Regions from separate parts of the Virgibacillus xinjiangensis genome, predicted to be linked through region 2. Evidence: a T-box and tRNA genes for the amino acid it is inferred to sense, from the RefSeq annotation. Region 2 holds a T-box; the other holds one or more tRNA genes.
The links. A T-box is a leader RNA that pairs with one kind of tRNA and senses whether it is charged. The one in region 2 lies ahead of glyQ (glycine--tRNA ligase subunit alpha), so its partner is inferred to be a tRNA-Gly.
Positions count from the first base shown of each region.

Region 1: it has a tRNA-Gly gene. The T-box ahead of glyQ (glycine--tRNA ligase subunit alpha) is inferred to sense a tRNA for this amino acid. The anticodon was not compared.

Region 1 covers NZ_JBHRSA010000003.1:136,074-142,942, reverse strand. The annotation lists gene ACFOGI_RS00825 (amidase domain-containing protein) at 1-445, opposite strand, end outside; gene queG (tRNA epoxyqueuosine(34) reductase QueG) at 499-1,638, opposite strand; gene ACFOGI_RS00815 (ABC-ATPase domain-containing protein) at 1,664-3,367, opposite strand; tRNA gene ACFOGI_RS00810 (tRNA-Gly) at 3,520-3,593, opposite strand; gene dat (D-amino-acid transaminase) at 3,858-4,751, shown strand; gene ACFOGI_RS00800 (S9 family peptidase) at 5,108-6,869, shown strand, end outside.
Region 2 covers NZ_JBHRSA010000004.1:252,523-259,391, forward strand. The annotation lists gene dnaG (DNA primase) at 1-112, opposite strand, end outside; gene ACFOGI_RS02330 (pyruvate, water dikinase regulatory protein) at 615-1,421, opposite strand; gene ACFOGI_RS02335 (helix-turn-helix transcriptional regulator) at 1,435-2,064, opposite strand; gene glyS (glycine--tRNA ligase subunit beta) at 2,150-4,234, opposite strand; gene glyQ (glycine--tRNA ligase subunit alpha) at 4,235-5,119, opposite strand; T-box leader at 5,183-5,356, opposite strand; gene recO (DNA repair protein RecO) at 5,415-6,158, opposite strand; gene ACFOGI_RS02355 (YqzL family protein) at 6,225-6,368, opposite strand; gene era (GTPase Era) at 6,462-6,869, opposite strand, start outside.

The sequences.
Region 1 (6,869 bases), on a different contig from region 2:
CCACATCGAACGTGCGGTAGGCAGGGTTATAGCTGTTCCACCACCGCTCTGCATACTGTACAGCCGCCATCCGGTCATAGGTGAAACGATATTCTCCCGCATCCTCCCCTCTTTGGAGGATATCCAGCTTTCTCTCCGACTGAGGATTTTTCGGGACTTCTCGATGGTCCTCCACTTTTCCATTTATCCAACGGAATTCATAAGGGATCACCAGCTCTTCGACATGGAAACGGTCTTTCTGTTTGATCAGAAAGGTATGATGAAGCAGGTAACGATAGAAACAGTTGCCGTCATAACGGAACTGGCGGTATCTTTCACCTTGTCCGTGGATGCGTACGATTTCGGCGCCCCGGTTCTTCCAGAGTGCCTTTTTGCGCAGCCACCAGCTGTTCTCATTCCTCTCATCTGAAAAGAAACGGAGCCACTCCTTCTTCAATGCTTCCATTAAAAATCCCCTCCATCAACAAGTATATGGAGGGGATGCTTGTATCACGCCTGTTATTTGGATGCCAACGTAAAATCGAGTCCCTTCTGCATCTCTGTAAGGACCCTGTCGTCCGACTCTTTGTGCATCGCCATTTCAATTGCCTCGACTGCTTCTTCTGTTCCGATTTTGCCGAGGGACCAGGCGGCCGTCCCCCGGATCACCGGCCGAGGATCATTGTTCATGACCGCAATCATCTCTTCGACCGCCGTCTTATCTTTATAATGGCCAAGAGCAATCAAGGCATTCCGCTGGAGCGGCTTCTTTCCGCGCCAGGAACCGGATATATGCCCGAAGGTGTCCTTGAATTCCCGGTTGGAAATCCGGAGCATCGGCTTCAGCTTGGGTTTGGCCACATCATGTTCCGGTTCGAATTCCTCATGAAGATGGAAATCAACCTGCTTATTTTTCGGGCATACCATCTGACAGGTGTCACAACCATATACCCTGTTGCCGATTTTCGTACGGAATTCATCCGGAAGAAAATCCTTCGTCTGGGTCAGGAAGGCGATACATCGCTGTGCATTAAGCTGTCCGCCTTCCACCAAGGCACCTGTTGGACAAGCATCCATACACTTGGTGCACTCCCCGCAACTGTCTTCTACCGGATCATCGGGAACGAAAGGGATATTGGTGATCAATTCCCCAAGGTAGACAAAGGATCCGAATTCTGGGGTGATGATGGATGTATTCTTGCCGCTGAATCCGATTCCGGCACGCTCTGCCACTGCACGGTCCGACAATTCGCCAGTATCTACCATCACTTTATTGGAGGTTTCCGGAACTTTTTCTTTAATGAATGCTGACAGCTTCTCCAATCGGTCACGGAGGACGTCATGGTAATCCGTCCCCCAGGAGGCTCTGGCAAACAGACCTCTCCGCTCCTCTTTCGTACTCTTCGGTGCTCCCTTCATCCTCGACGGATAGGCAAGAGCGATGGAGATGATGGACTGTGCTTCAGGGAGCAGGCGTTCCGGTTCGGTCCTTTCTTCCACGGAACCTTTTTCAAAGCCGGATTGATACCCAAGTTCCTGCTGGCGTCTCAATCGCTCCCTCAATTCCCCGAATACATCTGCAGAAGCAAAGCCGATCTTGTCGATACCTATTTTCTTGCTGTATTCAATGATCTCCTGTTTCAGTTGTTCGGTACGCATCGGCCCCGCTCCTTTCCCAATTTTATTATTTATGCTCGACCTTTGCTGTCCGCATACGGTTGAGCACTGCTGCTATTTCATACCTTCTCGGTCGGGCAATATCACCTGGATGCTGTTGCCGGAAGGTAGTGAAAGAGGCCAGACCATCACGGTCCATCTGTCTCTCGATTCCGTCCAACAGTTCATGCAGGGACTTCCCGCCGAGTCCATCCGTCCGGTCCAAATACTGAATGATTTCTGCAATCATGCGGGTTTGGGACGGATCGACAAGCTGCTCTGTATTCTCGAAGGAAATATCCGTTTTTCCCATCAGGATTTTATACAGGCCTTTCGCCTGGGTCTTTTCCCGTTTGCCTTTCTTCGTCTGGAGGGAGCCCCGTTGGAAATAGCGGGCAGAAATAGTGCCGAATCCTTCTTCGACAGCTGCATCCCTCTCAAGCGGATATTCCTCCATGATGGCATTCGCTTGCTCTGTCACATTGTAGGGAACATATTCATCCAGCATGATGACGGTATCTGCTGTATCGAAATAATCACCAGAACCACCCATTACCATGATCGTCGACACATCCAGTTCATCACGCAACTGCCTGATTTTGTCGATGAACGGGGTGATCGGCTCCTTATTTCTGCTGACCAATTGCTGCATCCGGTGGTCGCGGATCATGAAGTTGGTCGCACTCGTGTCCTCATCCACCATCAAAGTAGTCGCACCAGCTTCCAGCGCCTCCATTACATTGGCAGCCTGTGATGTGCTTCCGCTTGCATTTTCCGTAGAGAAAAACCCAGTGTCCTGGCGATGCGGAAGGTTATTGATGAACGGAGAAATATTCACTCCGGTGACCTGCCGGCCGTCTTCTGCCCGGATTTTTACCGCATCCGGGTCAGTCAGTACGAATTCCCTGCCATCACCGGCCGTATGGGAATAGACGCCTCGTTCAATAGCTTCCAGCATTGTACTTTTCCCATGATAGCCGCCGCCGACAATCAAGGTGATGCCTTTCTTGATGGCCATTCCTTTTACAGGCTCTTTCCGGTGTGGGATGTCGATTTCTACCTCATCCTCTGCCGGGCTTTGGAATGCTACTGCCTTTTTCAGCGGACGATTGCTAATTCCGCTTTCCCGCGGCAAGATGGATCCATTGGCCAGGAAAGCAACCCAGCCTTCCTGCTTCATTTTCTCTCGAATGGCATCCTGCTGATCCGCAAGCTCCACAGCCTGCTGAATATCATCATCGGAAATGCTCATGACAGAATCCTTGATAATCGCCGGCAGGGCCTTAGCGAACAGCTTTTCTGCCTCACTTCCATTGATTTTGCGTCCATTCGCAGGCAGTCCGACAGAGATGCAGACCGTGATGGACGTGTCGCTGATCTGTACAGCGCTCCGTTCAAGCATTTCTTGGCCTGGAGCGTCAAATAGGATCATACCGCTTTTTCCCGAGCCTTTGATGAAGAAGCCGCCTTTGGCGACCGCTCTATTCACACTGCGGGCGACTGCATCTTCAGCTGCTGTCTTCCTGGAATAGGTCCGGAGCCATTCCTTTTTCACCGGACGCTTGGCAGCCGGGATTTCCAGCCGCAATTTGGATGGAGTCGCGAACGGGTCCCCTTGTACATAATCTATATACAAACGGAAATCTCCAAAACTGTAATTTCCTTGGATGCTCTTATAAGCTTTGTATCCTTTATGATCAATCTGTTTTAATTGCTGCAATAAATTCTTCATTCATATCCCTCAATCATATCGTTGTTTCTTACAGAATACTATGCGGCAAATGGGGAATTCAAGTGGTGTAGACAAGAGTGGAAGAACTTTAGGTAAATTAAAAACGCAACGCCCCGTAGCTTACTACAGAACACTGCGTTATGACATATGTATGGAGCGGGTGAAGGGAATCGAACCCTCGTCATCAGCTTGGAAGGCTGAGGTTTTACCATTAAACTACACCCGCATTTTGTAAGATGATTTACTTTTTATCAATTCCACCTAAGATGGATGATATGTATTACGTCGACTGCCTTGTTTGCGACGACAAATATTATTATAACGTGGTAGTCATAAAAACACAAGGGATATTTCGACTTTTTTTACCAAAAAATTACCTTTTCTTTAACTGGTTGCAATTTCAGAAATATTTCAGTTTTGTAGTAAAGTCCGTTTACATTGCTGGAGATACGTTATAGAATATTGATATGTTTAAGGAGGAATTTGAATCATGGCTGTTTATCCAATCATTTTATCACAGACAAGTTACACCCACCGCGATGACCTGACATACCCTTATCAGGAACGTGCCCTCCAATTTGGAGACGGTATCTACGAAGTGATCCGTATCTATAATGGAAGGTATTATCTGCTGGAAGAGCATGTGGATCGTCTCTTCCGCTCGGCAGAAGCCGTAAAAATCGAACTGCCGTTCACCAAGCAGGAAGTGACCGACCTCCTGTTGGAACTATTAGAAAAGAATGAGATGAAAGAAGATGGCAAGATGTATATGCAGGTCTCTCGCGGCTCTGCACCACGGGATCATGTTTTCCCTGCAGATGTACCGGCAAACATCTATGCCTATGTACAGCAGTTGCCACGTGCGGAAGAAAAGCTGAAAAATGGTGTACCAGTGATCACCCAACGTGATATCCGCTGGGAGAACTGTTATATCAAGAGCTTGAACCTGCTCCCGAATGTCCTGGCAAAACAGGAAGCTAAGGAACAGGGATGTGATGAAGCCATCCTTCACAGAGACGGCCGTGTCACTGAATGCAGCTCATCCAATGTATACTTGGTCAAAAACGGCGAAATCCGTACCCATCCGGCAACAAACAACATACTCCATGGTTGTGTCCGGATGAAAGTGAAGAGCCTTGCAGAAGAGCAGGAAATCCCTTTTATCGAGGAAGCCTTCCATGTGGAAGACATAGAGGATGCCGATGAATTGTTTTTGACAAGCAGTACATCGGAAGTCATGCCGATCACCAAAGTCGATGGAAAAGATATCGCAAACGGTGCACCCGGCCGGATTACCAGGTTGTTGCAGCAAGCCTATGACCAAGATGCCGGAATTGCTTCTACCGAGATTAAAGAACCGGTATCTTCCGCCGACAGTAAATAACGAGATCATTATGCCGAACAAATGAACTAGCATACCGCCCCATACTGGGTAGGTATGCTAGTTTTTTATCTCCATCGTCTATGCACACTCCCACGAATCGTCTGCCATAACGAAGAGAAACAAAGAATCAGACCTACTAGCGGAGGAAATCCACGGAGACTCCAATGAAATAACGAGCCTTAGAGATCCCCAAGGAGGCACCACGAGGTAGCTCGTAGGGAGTCCGCGGAAAGCGCAGGGTATTTCCGCAGATCATAGCCACTCCATCCTTGCAATCTTCAAATAATTTAATTGATTCGTCAATCGAAGCAGTTTAAACTGTACATACAATCACTTACCAATTGGAGGATCATTCCATGCCAGAAAACAAACGTGCCATCCAAACAGAAGATTTCACCCGCCTGGAAGTATTCAGTGACCCACAGTTCACACCAGACGGCAAAGCATATACCTACACTTCCACCACAGTGAACGATGACCAAGAATACATCTCCCATATCCATTACCATCAACTCGGAGATGCCGCCCCTGTTCAGTGGACGTTCGGTGATAACAAAAACAGCCACCTGCGCTTCTCCCCCGACGGATTAAAAGCCGCCTTCCAATCGAAGCGTTCGGGGCTGCCGCAGATATGGATCCTCTCCACAAAGGGCGGTGAAGCAAGACAGCTGACCACCTTCAAACACGGAGCCATGAATCCGGAGTGGGCAGAAAACGGCCGGTCCATTATTTTCAGCGCCCCATTGGACCCAGATGATGATGTCTCCAGTCAAAAAGAACAGACGAAAGAAGAACGACAGAAAGAAGCAAAGAAAAAGCAGAACCAGCCGCTTGTCGTCAGTCGGCTGAAATATAAGTCGGATGCCAAAGGGTTCCATGACAACAAACGAACCCAGCTGGTCCAGCTTCATCTGGATACAAACACCTTCACCCAGTTGACAAACGAGGACGCAGATCATGGCCTGCAAGGCATCTCACCCGATGGTCAGCAATTATTGCTTGCAGCCAACCTCGGAAAGGATCCGGATTACGAGCTGAGCAATGATCTATTCATTCTGAATCTAGCATCCAAAGAGATTACAAAACTTACAAACAGCAAAGGGAGCTATCATAGCGCCTCCTTCTCCCCCGATGGAAAGAAAGTGGCCTACTTGGGGCATGGTTTCGAGTTTGATGGAGCAACATTGAATGAACTGTTTGTCCATGACCTGGAAACAGGGGAACGCATTTGTCTTAGCAATGAATGGGATATGCAGCTGGGCGATGTACTGATCGGTGATACAAGACTCGGAGAATCCAATGCATCACCTGTCTGGAGCAAGGACGCCAGTTCCCTATACTTCCTTGCCACCGACCATGGAGCAACCGGACTGTATCAGGCAACATTGGAAAAAGATCTGAACCTTCTCTATCAGGAAGATAACCATGTCTTCGGGTTTTCCTATCACGGCAAGACAGGTGCATTCATTCTGGGGATCAGCACACCGACAGACCCTTGCAATTTCTATAAGCTTTCGGAGAACCAGAAGCTGAAACGGCTGACCAATGCCAATGCTGCATTCCTTGATGAGGTATCACTCCGTGAACCGGAAACACTCTCGATCACAGCCAGGGATGGATGGGAGCTTCAAGGCTGGCTCCTCCGCCCATATGGTTTCGAGGAAGGCAAGAAGTATCCGTTCGTTCTGGAAATACACGGAGGACCACACGCCATGTATGGACAGGCATTTTTCCATGAACTGCAACTGTTGGCCGCCAAAGGCTATGTCGTCCTTTATATCAATCCCCGAGGGAGCCACGGTTATGGCCAAGAATTCGTCGATGCCGTCCGGTCCGATTATGGAGGGAAGGATTATGAGGATCTCATGGATGCGGTGGATGTGGCCCTGGAACAATTCAGCTTCATCGACAGAAACCGTCTCGGCGTCACCGGTGGCAGCTATGGAGGCTTCATGACCAATTGGATCGTCAGCCATACCAACCGTTTCCAAGCTGCCGTCACCCAACGTTCCATATCCAATTGGCTCAGTTTTTACGGTGTCAGTGATATTGGCTACTTCTTCACAAAATGGGAGCTTGGCCATCATCTGCTGGAAGACCCTGAAAAATTATGGGATT
Region 2 (6,869 bases):
CAAAGTAATTCCTTCCCTGCTTCTTCAATTGAACATACTCACCAATGACATCGACAATGTCGTTCGCCTTTCGAACCTCTTCAATAACTTCCTCAGGTACTTGATTGGCCATATTAACCACCACTATACTATTATTCAAGATAATTGAAGAAAATCCTTCTTTATTCGACAATTTTCTTCTTTGGTGCACAAAACTTTTAGTGACCCCTCTACATAAAAAGTTCCTATCAATTTGCAGTCTTGCCCAATTTATCTCATTTCAAAAGAGAAAGGTTTAAGGACCTGCAAAAATCCTGACACACCTTAATTCTACATGAAACGATGAAATCCCTTCTTACTGCAGAATGTTTTACTTTTCAGAATACCAGCCTGAAATCAGACCTTATGATTGCCCTTAATATCTTTGCACAAATTCATATTATAATACAACAGAGGTAAAAATGCCATTAAAATAAAAAAATAATAAACGCAGAAAATATTCCACCGTTTCCGGGATATTTTCTGCGTCTTTTCACGAAATAATTAAGAAAGTGTTTGACATATCTTCCAATGAGTACGCCAGCTACAACTTTACCCTCTTATAAAGTATTGTGGCTGTTGTTGAAAAAAGCAAATTACTTATGGATCGTCTGCATTATGATATTTGCAGTCTCTTCTACTGCCTTGTTGGATACATCGATGACTTCACAACCAATTCTTTTTACTACTTCATTAAAATAATTTATCTCTTGTTCAATCCTTTTAATATTGGCATAGGTCGCTTGGTCTCCAAGTCCCAATGCCTTCAGTCTCTCTTTACGGATCTCATTCAACTTTTCAGGACTGATACGGAGGCCGATACACTTTTCAGGATTTACATCAAACAGTTCCTCTGGAGGATCCACTTCCGGAACGATTGGCACATTCGCCACCTTCAGCCGCTTATGGGCCAGGTATTGAGACAAGGGTGTCTTCGAGGTCCGTGAAACACCAATCAGAACGATATCAGCCCGTGCAATTCCCCGGGAATCTCTTCCATCATCATATTTTACAGCAAACTCGATAGCTTCCACGCGTTTGAAATAATCTTCATCCAGCTTATGAACTAAACCTGCTTCCAGTCTTGGCTGCTTTTGGAACACTCTTTCCATTGCATCCAATGTCGGTCCCATAATATCGATTACTTCTATGTCTTTGGCTCGAGCTTGTTCATTCAAATAGTTCCGCAGCTCGGGGTCTACAAGTGTGAACCCTATCACACCATTTTGCTCCGCTGCCAATTGAACGGCCTCATCTATTGTCCCTTTATCCTCGACATAAGGAATACGGTTGATTTTGAAGTCACCACTGTTAAATTGGCTTAAACCAGCTTTTATCACCAGCTCTGCCGTTTCTCCAACCGAGTCTGAAAGTACATAAACTACCGGTTTTTCTGTCACCATATCATCTCCCCCTTTAAACCTGATCATCCATCACCAACTCGACAAAAACTTTTGTGATTGTCGTCTTTGTAATACGCCCTACAACCTCCATGCCATTTTCTGTATCTTTAACCACTGGTATACCATCAATCTGCTTATTTATCAGCTGATTGGCGACATCAATCAGAAGGTCTCCTTTCCTGCATACAGTTATATTCGGCATCCTGGTCATAATGATATGGACAGGAATCGCACTTAAATCTTGTTGCCCTATACTCGCCCTTAATAAATCTTTTCGCGACAGAACACCCGTAATACAGGAATGCTCATCCACGACAAAAATAGTGCCCACGTCTTCCAGGAACATGGTGGAAATTGCATCATAGACCGATACATCTTCCTTAACTACGACTGGTACATGCTGAAACTCATGAACCTTATATTTCTTTATCTTTTCCGTCAGCAGTTCGGATCCTGTTTTCCCCGTATAGAAGTAACCCACGCGGGGCCTGGCATCAAGGAAACCGGCCATCGTAAGAATAGCCAGGTCAGGTCTCAATGTCGCTCTGGTTAGACTGAGTTGGTCAGCTATCTTTTCACCAGTTATGGGTCCATTTTCTTTTACTATCTCGATTATCTGTTCCTGCCTGTTCGATAGTTCCACCTTTTCACCACCCAACGATCAAATATGACATACTTATTGACCATTATTATATCTTATATAATAGTGAAAAGGAAAGGAATCATTGTTAAAAGCTCTGTTTCCATTCGATGGTCCTAAGATCTGCATACTCATTCACCAATACAGCAATGGAATTTACTAAAGCTAGACGGTTGTTCTTAACCTGTTGATCCTCCGCCATGACCATATTGTGGTCAAAGAAGGAGTGAATGGGTTCTGCCAGTTCAGCCAGAAGATCTATTGCTTTTTCCCCATCTTTCCCCTCGTTTGCTCTCCAAAAAGGATCAACGATCTCCTGCAACTTTTTATACAATGCATGTTCAGAATTGCTAGCAAAGTAATCTGGATTCACATGTGTCTCTGCTGTTTTGCCAGCGAGATTCAAAACACGTGTCAATGCTTCCTGGACTACTTTAAATGATTCATCCGTGCGTTTTTCGGAAAGTATTGCAGCCTTCGCAAAGGTATAATCAATCACACCGATTTCCTTATGAATGACAGATTGCACAATGTCCTGCTCGACACCCATTTCCTTCATCAGGAAGGATGCACGCAATTTGAAAAACTCCTGCAGCTCATCTGCCCCATTATCAGCATTTTCCAGGTCGAGATCCAGTGTTTGATACAGCTCCTGAGTCAGTCCCAATAAACTCTCCACAGAAATATCCCACTGGTTTTGTTGCAGAATACGCAATATTCCTGCTGCCTGGCGCCTCAGCCCATATGGGTCTTGACTCCCGCTCGGTACAAGGCCTACATAGATACATCCGACAATGGTATCCAATTTATCTGCAAGACTGACCACTGAACCAGGAACCGTAGTCGGAAGGTCACCGTGCGCTTGCTTTGGCATGTAGTGTTCACCGACCGCCTGCGCAACTGCCTCTTCCTCGCCCTTGCTCCGAGCATACTTTTCTCCTATGGTTCCTTGTAATTCGGTGAATTCATTAACCATGTTCGTCATCAGGTCAAATTTACATATTTCAGCCGCCCTTACAGCGGTTTGAGCATCAGCCTTACCCAACCCAAGTAATTCTGTCAGCTTCCTAGTGATTTTGGTTATCCGCTCGACTTTGTCATGATAGGTTCCTAATTTCTCTTGGAAAACCACTCGTTGAAGCTTCTTAAGATAAAAGTTAATGGAATTTTTCTGGTCTTCTTCGAAAAAGAACCGGGCGTCGGATAATCTGGCACGAAGCACTTTTTCATTCCCTTTGGCAACGGTGTCCAAATAGCGGTCATCGCCATTCCTGACTCCGATAAAATAAGGAAGTAGCTGTCCTTCCTCCGTTTTCACAGGGAAATAGCGCTGGTGTTCCTTCATGGAAGTTATCAACACTTCCGGTGGCAGTTCCAAAAACTGGCTTTCGAAAGCCCCGGTGAACACGGTCGGGTATTCTACCAGATTCCGAACTTCTTTCATCAGATCTTCATCTATAGGGATTTGGAAACTTTTCTGTTCTTCTATGTCGCTGATCCCATCGCGTATCAGGCGCTCTCTTTCTTCAGAATCAACGATAACGTACTGTTCTCTTAGAGCATCGACATAGCTGTCTGGTTTTTCAATCGTTATCTCTTGCCCTAGGAATCGATGGCCGAATGTCTTGTTCCCTGTTTGGACACCTGTCAATGCAAAGGGAATAACCTCTTGCCCATATAATGCTGCAATCCACCGGATCGGCCTGGCATATTTTAATGTTTCATCTGCCCAACGCATATTTTTGCCAAACTGTATAGAAGTGATAATGTCTCGCAATTCCGGTAGAAGCTCCCTTGTTTCGGAACCTTCAATATGTTTTTCCACGAATATATAGGTTGTCCCTTTAATTTCCTTCGTATATATATCCTCTACTGTCTTCCCTTGACCTTTCGTAAACCCTATAGCTGCCTTTGTCCAATTGCCATCTTCATCTATGGCAATTTTTTTGGCTGGGCCTCTTGCTTCTTCCCTTATGGATGTTTGCTCTTCAGCCACGTCCTTTACTAAAACTGCCAGACGCCTTGGAGTAGAAAAAGAGGTGACCGAACCATGCTCGATTCGCAATTCGTCCAGCCATTTTTCTGTTTTTACGGCTAGCTGCTCTTCCGCGTCATCTACAAACCGAGCCGGCAGTTCCTCCAGACCGATTTCCAATAAGACATCTTTTCCCATCTACATCTCCTCCTTTTTATCTTTCAGCATAGGAAACCCTAGTCTTTCTCTTTCAGCAACATATGCTTTGGCAATATTTCTGGCCAGGTTTCGAATTCTGGATATATAGCCGGTACGTTCTGTCACCGATATAACACCTTTTGCATCCAGTAGATTAAAGGTATGGGAGCATTTTAATACGTAATCATACCCGGGGAAAACAAGACCTTTTTCCATGGTTCTCCGTGCCTCGTTTTCATACATGGAAAAGAGCTGGAATAGCATGTCTGTATCAGATTCTTCAAACGTATACTTGGAATGCTCATATTCCGGCTGATAGAAAATATCGCTGACAGTGACACCGTCTGTCCATTCAAGATCAAAGACATTTTCTTCGTCTTGAATATAAGAAGCAAGACGTTCGATCCCATATGTGATTTCAACAGAAACAGGGTCCGCTTCCAAACCGCCGATCTGTTGAAAATAGGTGAATTGAGTTATTTCCATTCCATCAAGCCATACTTCCCATCCAAGTCCAGCAGCTCCCAGGGTAGGATTTTCCCAATTATCCTCCACAAACCGAATATCATGCTTCAATGGGTCAATTCCCAGCTTTTCCAAGGATTTCAAATAGAGTTCCTGGATATTCTCGGGAGATGGCTTCATGATCACCTGGAACTGGTGATGCTGATAAAGTCGGTTAGGGTTATCCCCATAGCGACCGTCCGCAGGCCTACGGGACGGTTCCACATATGCTACATTCCATGGTTCAGGACCAAGGCTCCTCAAAAGAGTCATCGGAGACATGGTGCCTGCCCCTTTTTCTACATCATAGGCTTGCATAAGAATGCAATTTTGTTCCGACCAATGATTCTGCAATGTTAAGATCATGTTCTGAATGTTCATATGTTCCAACCTCCATTATTTTGGTAATAATAAAACCCGTCCCTATGTCTGTATCTTTACAGACATAGGGACGGGTTCTACCCGCGGTTCCACCCTATTTGCCCTTCCCGTGGAAGAACCACTTTCATCTAAATTGCTCAAGAGTGCCTTCCCAGCCGTCCCACCACCCGGCTTACACTATCCCGGACTCGCTCTGAATGGGTTACAACAGGTACTAATCTCTTTCATAGCAACACTTTCATTTCTCATATGTACATTATCTTACTCTATCTGCTGAAAAGATGTCAACAGTATACTATTTCAACTTGTCCAGTTGTGCAAGGAACTTTTTCGTTTTCAGATAATACCCGCCATACTGTTCATAATAGACATCCAGAAGTTGTCGGATCAGCCGTTTATTCTCTGGTTTGACTGAAATCCTGCCAACACGTTCCAGGCCAACATGTGCAAAGATGTAAAGCAGTTTGGCAGCCGGGTCTGTTAATGAAATCGCTTCTGGATCCAGACTTCTGCACTTCCTGCATAGAAGCCCCCCCTCTGCAACAGAAAAGGAAAAAGGAGGCTCGTTCCCTCCGCACAGCGCACATCTGTCGACGGACGGGGCGAATCCCCCTCTTGCAAAAAGTTTTAATTCATACATCATGACGGGAACTTCTGCATCCTCTTGTTGCTCAATCCATTCCAAAGTTTGATGGAGTTGATCGAACAAAGATGGATCCGGTGTTTGCGAATCAACCAGCTTCTCCGTCATTTCTGAAATATATGCTGCATACGCAGTTTTTATAATATCTTCTCGGATGGGACGGAAAGAATGAATGACTTCCCCCTGTTGAAGAGTGCTCAGCCCCTTGCTGAGGTACACGAAAAATTGACCAAGGATGAATGGCTGTGTCACTGCCGCCATTCTGCTTTTGGGCTTTTTTGCCCCCTTCGCAATGGCCGAGAACTTGCCTAGTTTCTTACTCATTATGGTGACTATTTTATGTGTCTCCCCATAATCTGCAGTTTTAATGATGATCCCGTCGATTTTTTCAAGCACTATGGTTCCCTTCCTTTCCAGCCATTTCGGTTGGCTGAACCTTCCCCGAAAGAGGCCAGCGCATGGTTATACGTTTGTTTCCTCTGTGGTCGCTTCTTCATTTTCACTTTGCTGCCAATCATCGGATGAAGAGGTGTTCTCCAGTTCCTTCATCAGCAAATAGGTTTCAATGTTTCCCGTTTGACTGAAAAATTTCCATGTATCAATCACAAGAAACCCCACCTTTCAATTTTGTTTGAAAATGTTACGCACCTATAGATTTCCCCCAGAGCTTGAAACAATGAATATTAAAATTTACCAGGGTTAATATTCATCACTTCTAAAACCATACTCATGCAGCTGGTTTTGCCTGTTCCTCCAATCTTTCTTCACCTTTACCCATAGCTCTAAGTAGACTTTGGATCCGAGCAATGCCTCAATATCTTTTCTTGCATCCTGGCCGATTTTCTTCAGCATACTACCCTGCTTTCCTATCAGGATGCCTTTCTGTGATTTTCTTTCAGTTACCACTGTTGCCTGAATCAGCACTTTCTCAGACTCTCTCTCCTCGATGTTTTCGATAACTACCGCTATCGAATGAGGTATTTCTTCTTTTGTCAAATGAAGGACTTTTTCTCTGATAAGCTCGGAAATGACAAATCTCTCAGGATGGTCTGTAACCTGATCTTCTGGATAATATTGTGGCCCTTCTGGTAAATAACCCTTGACCAC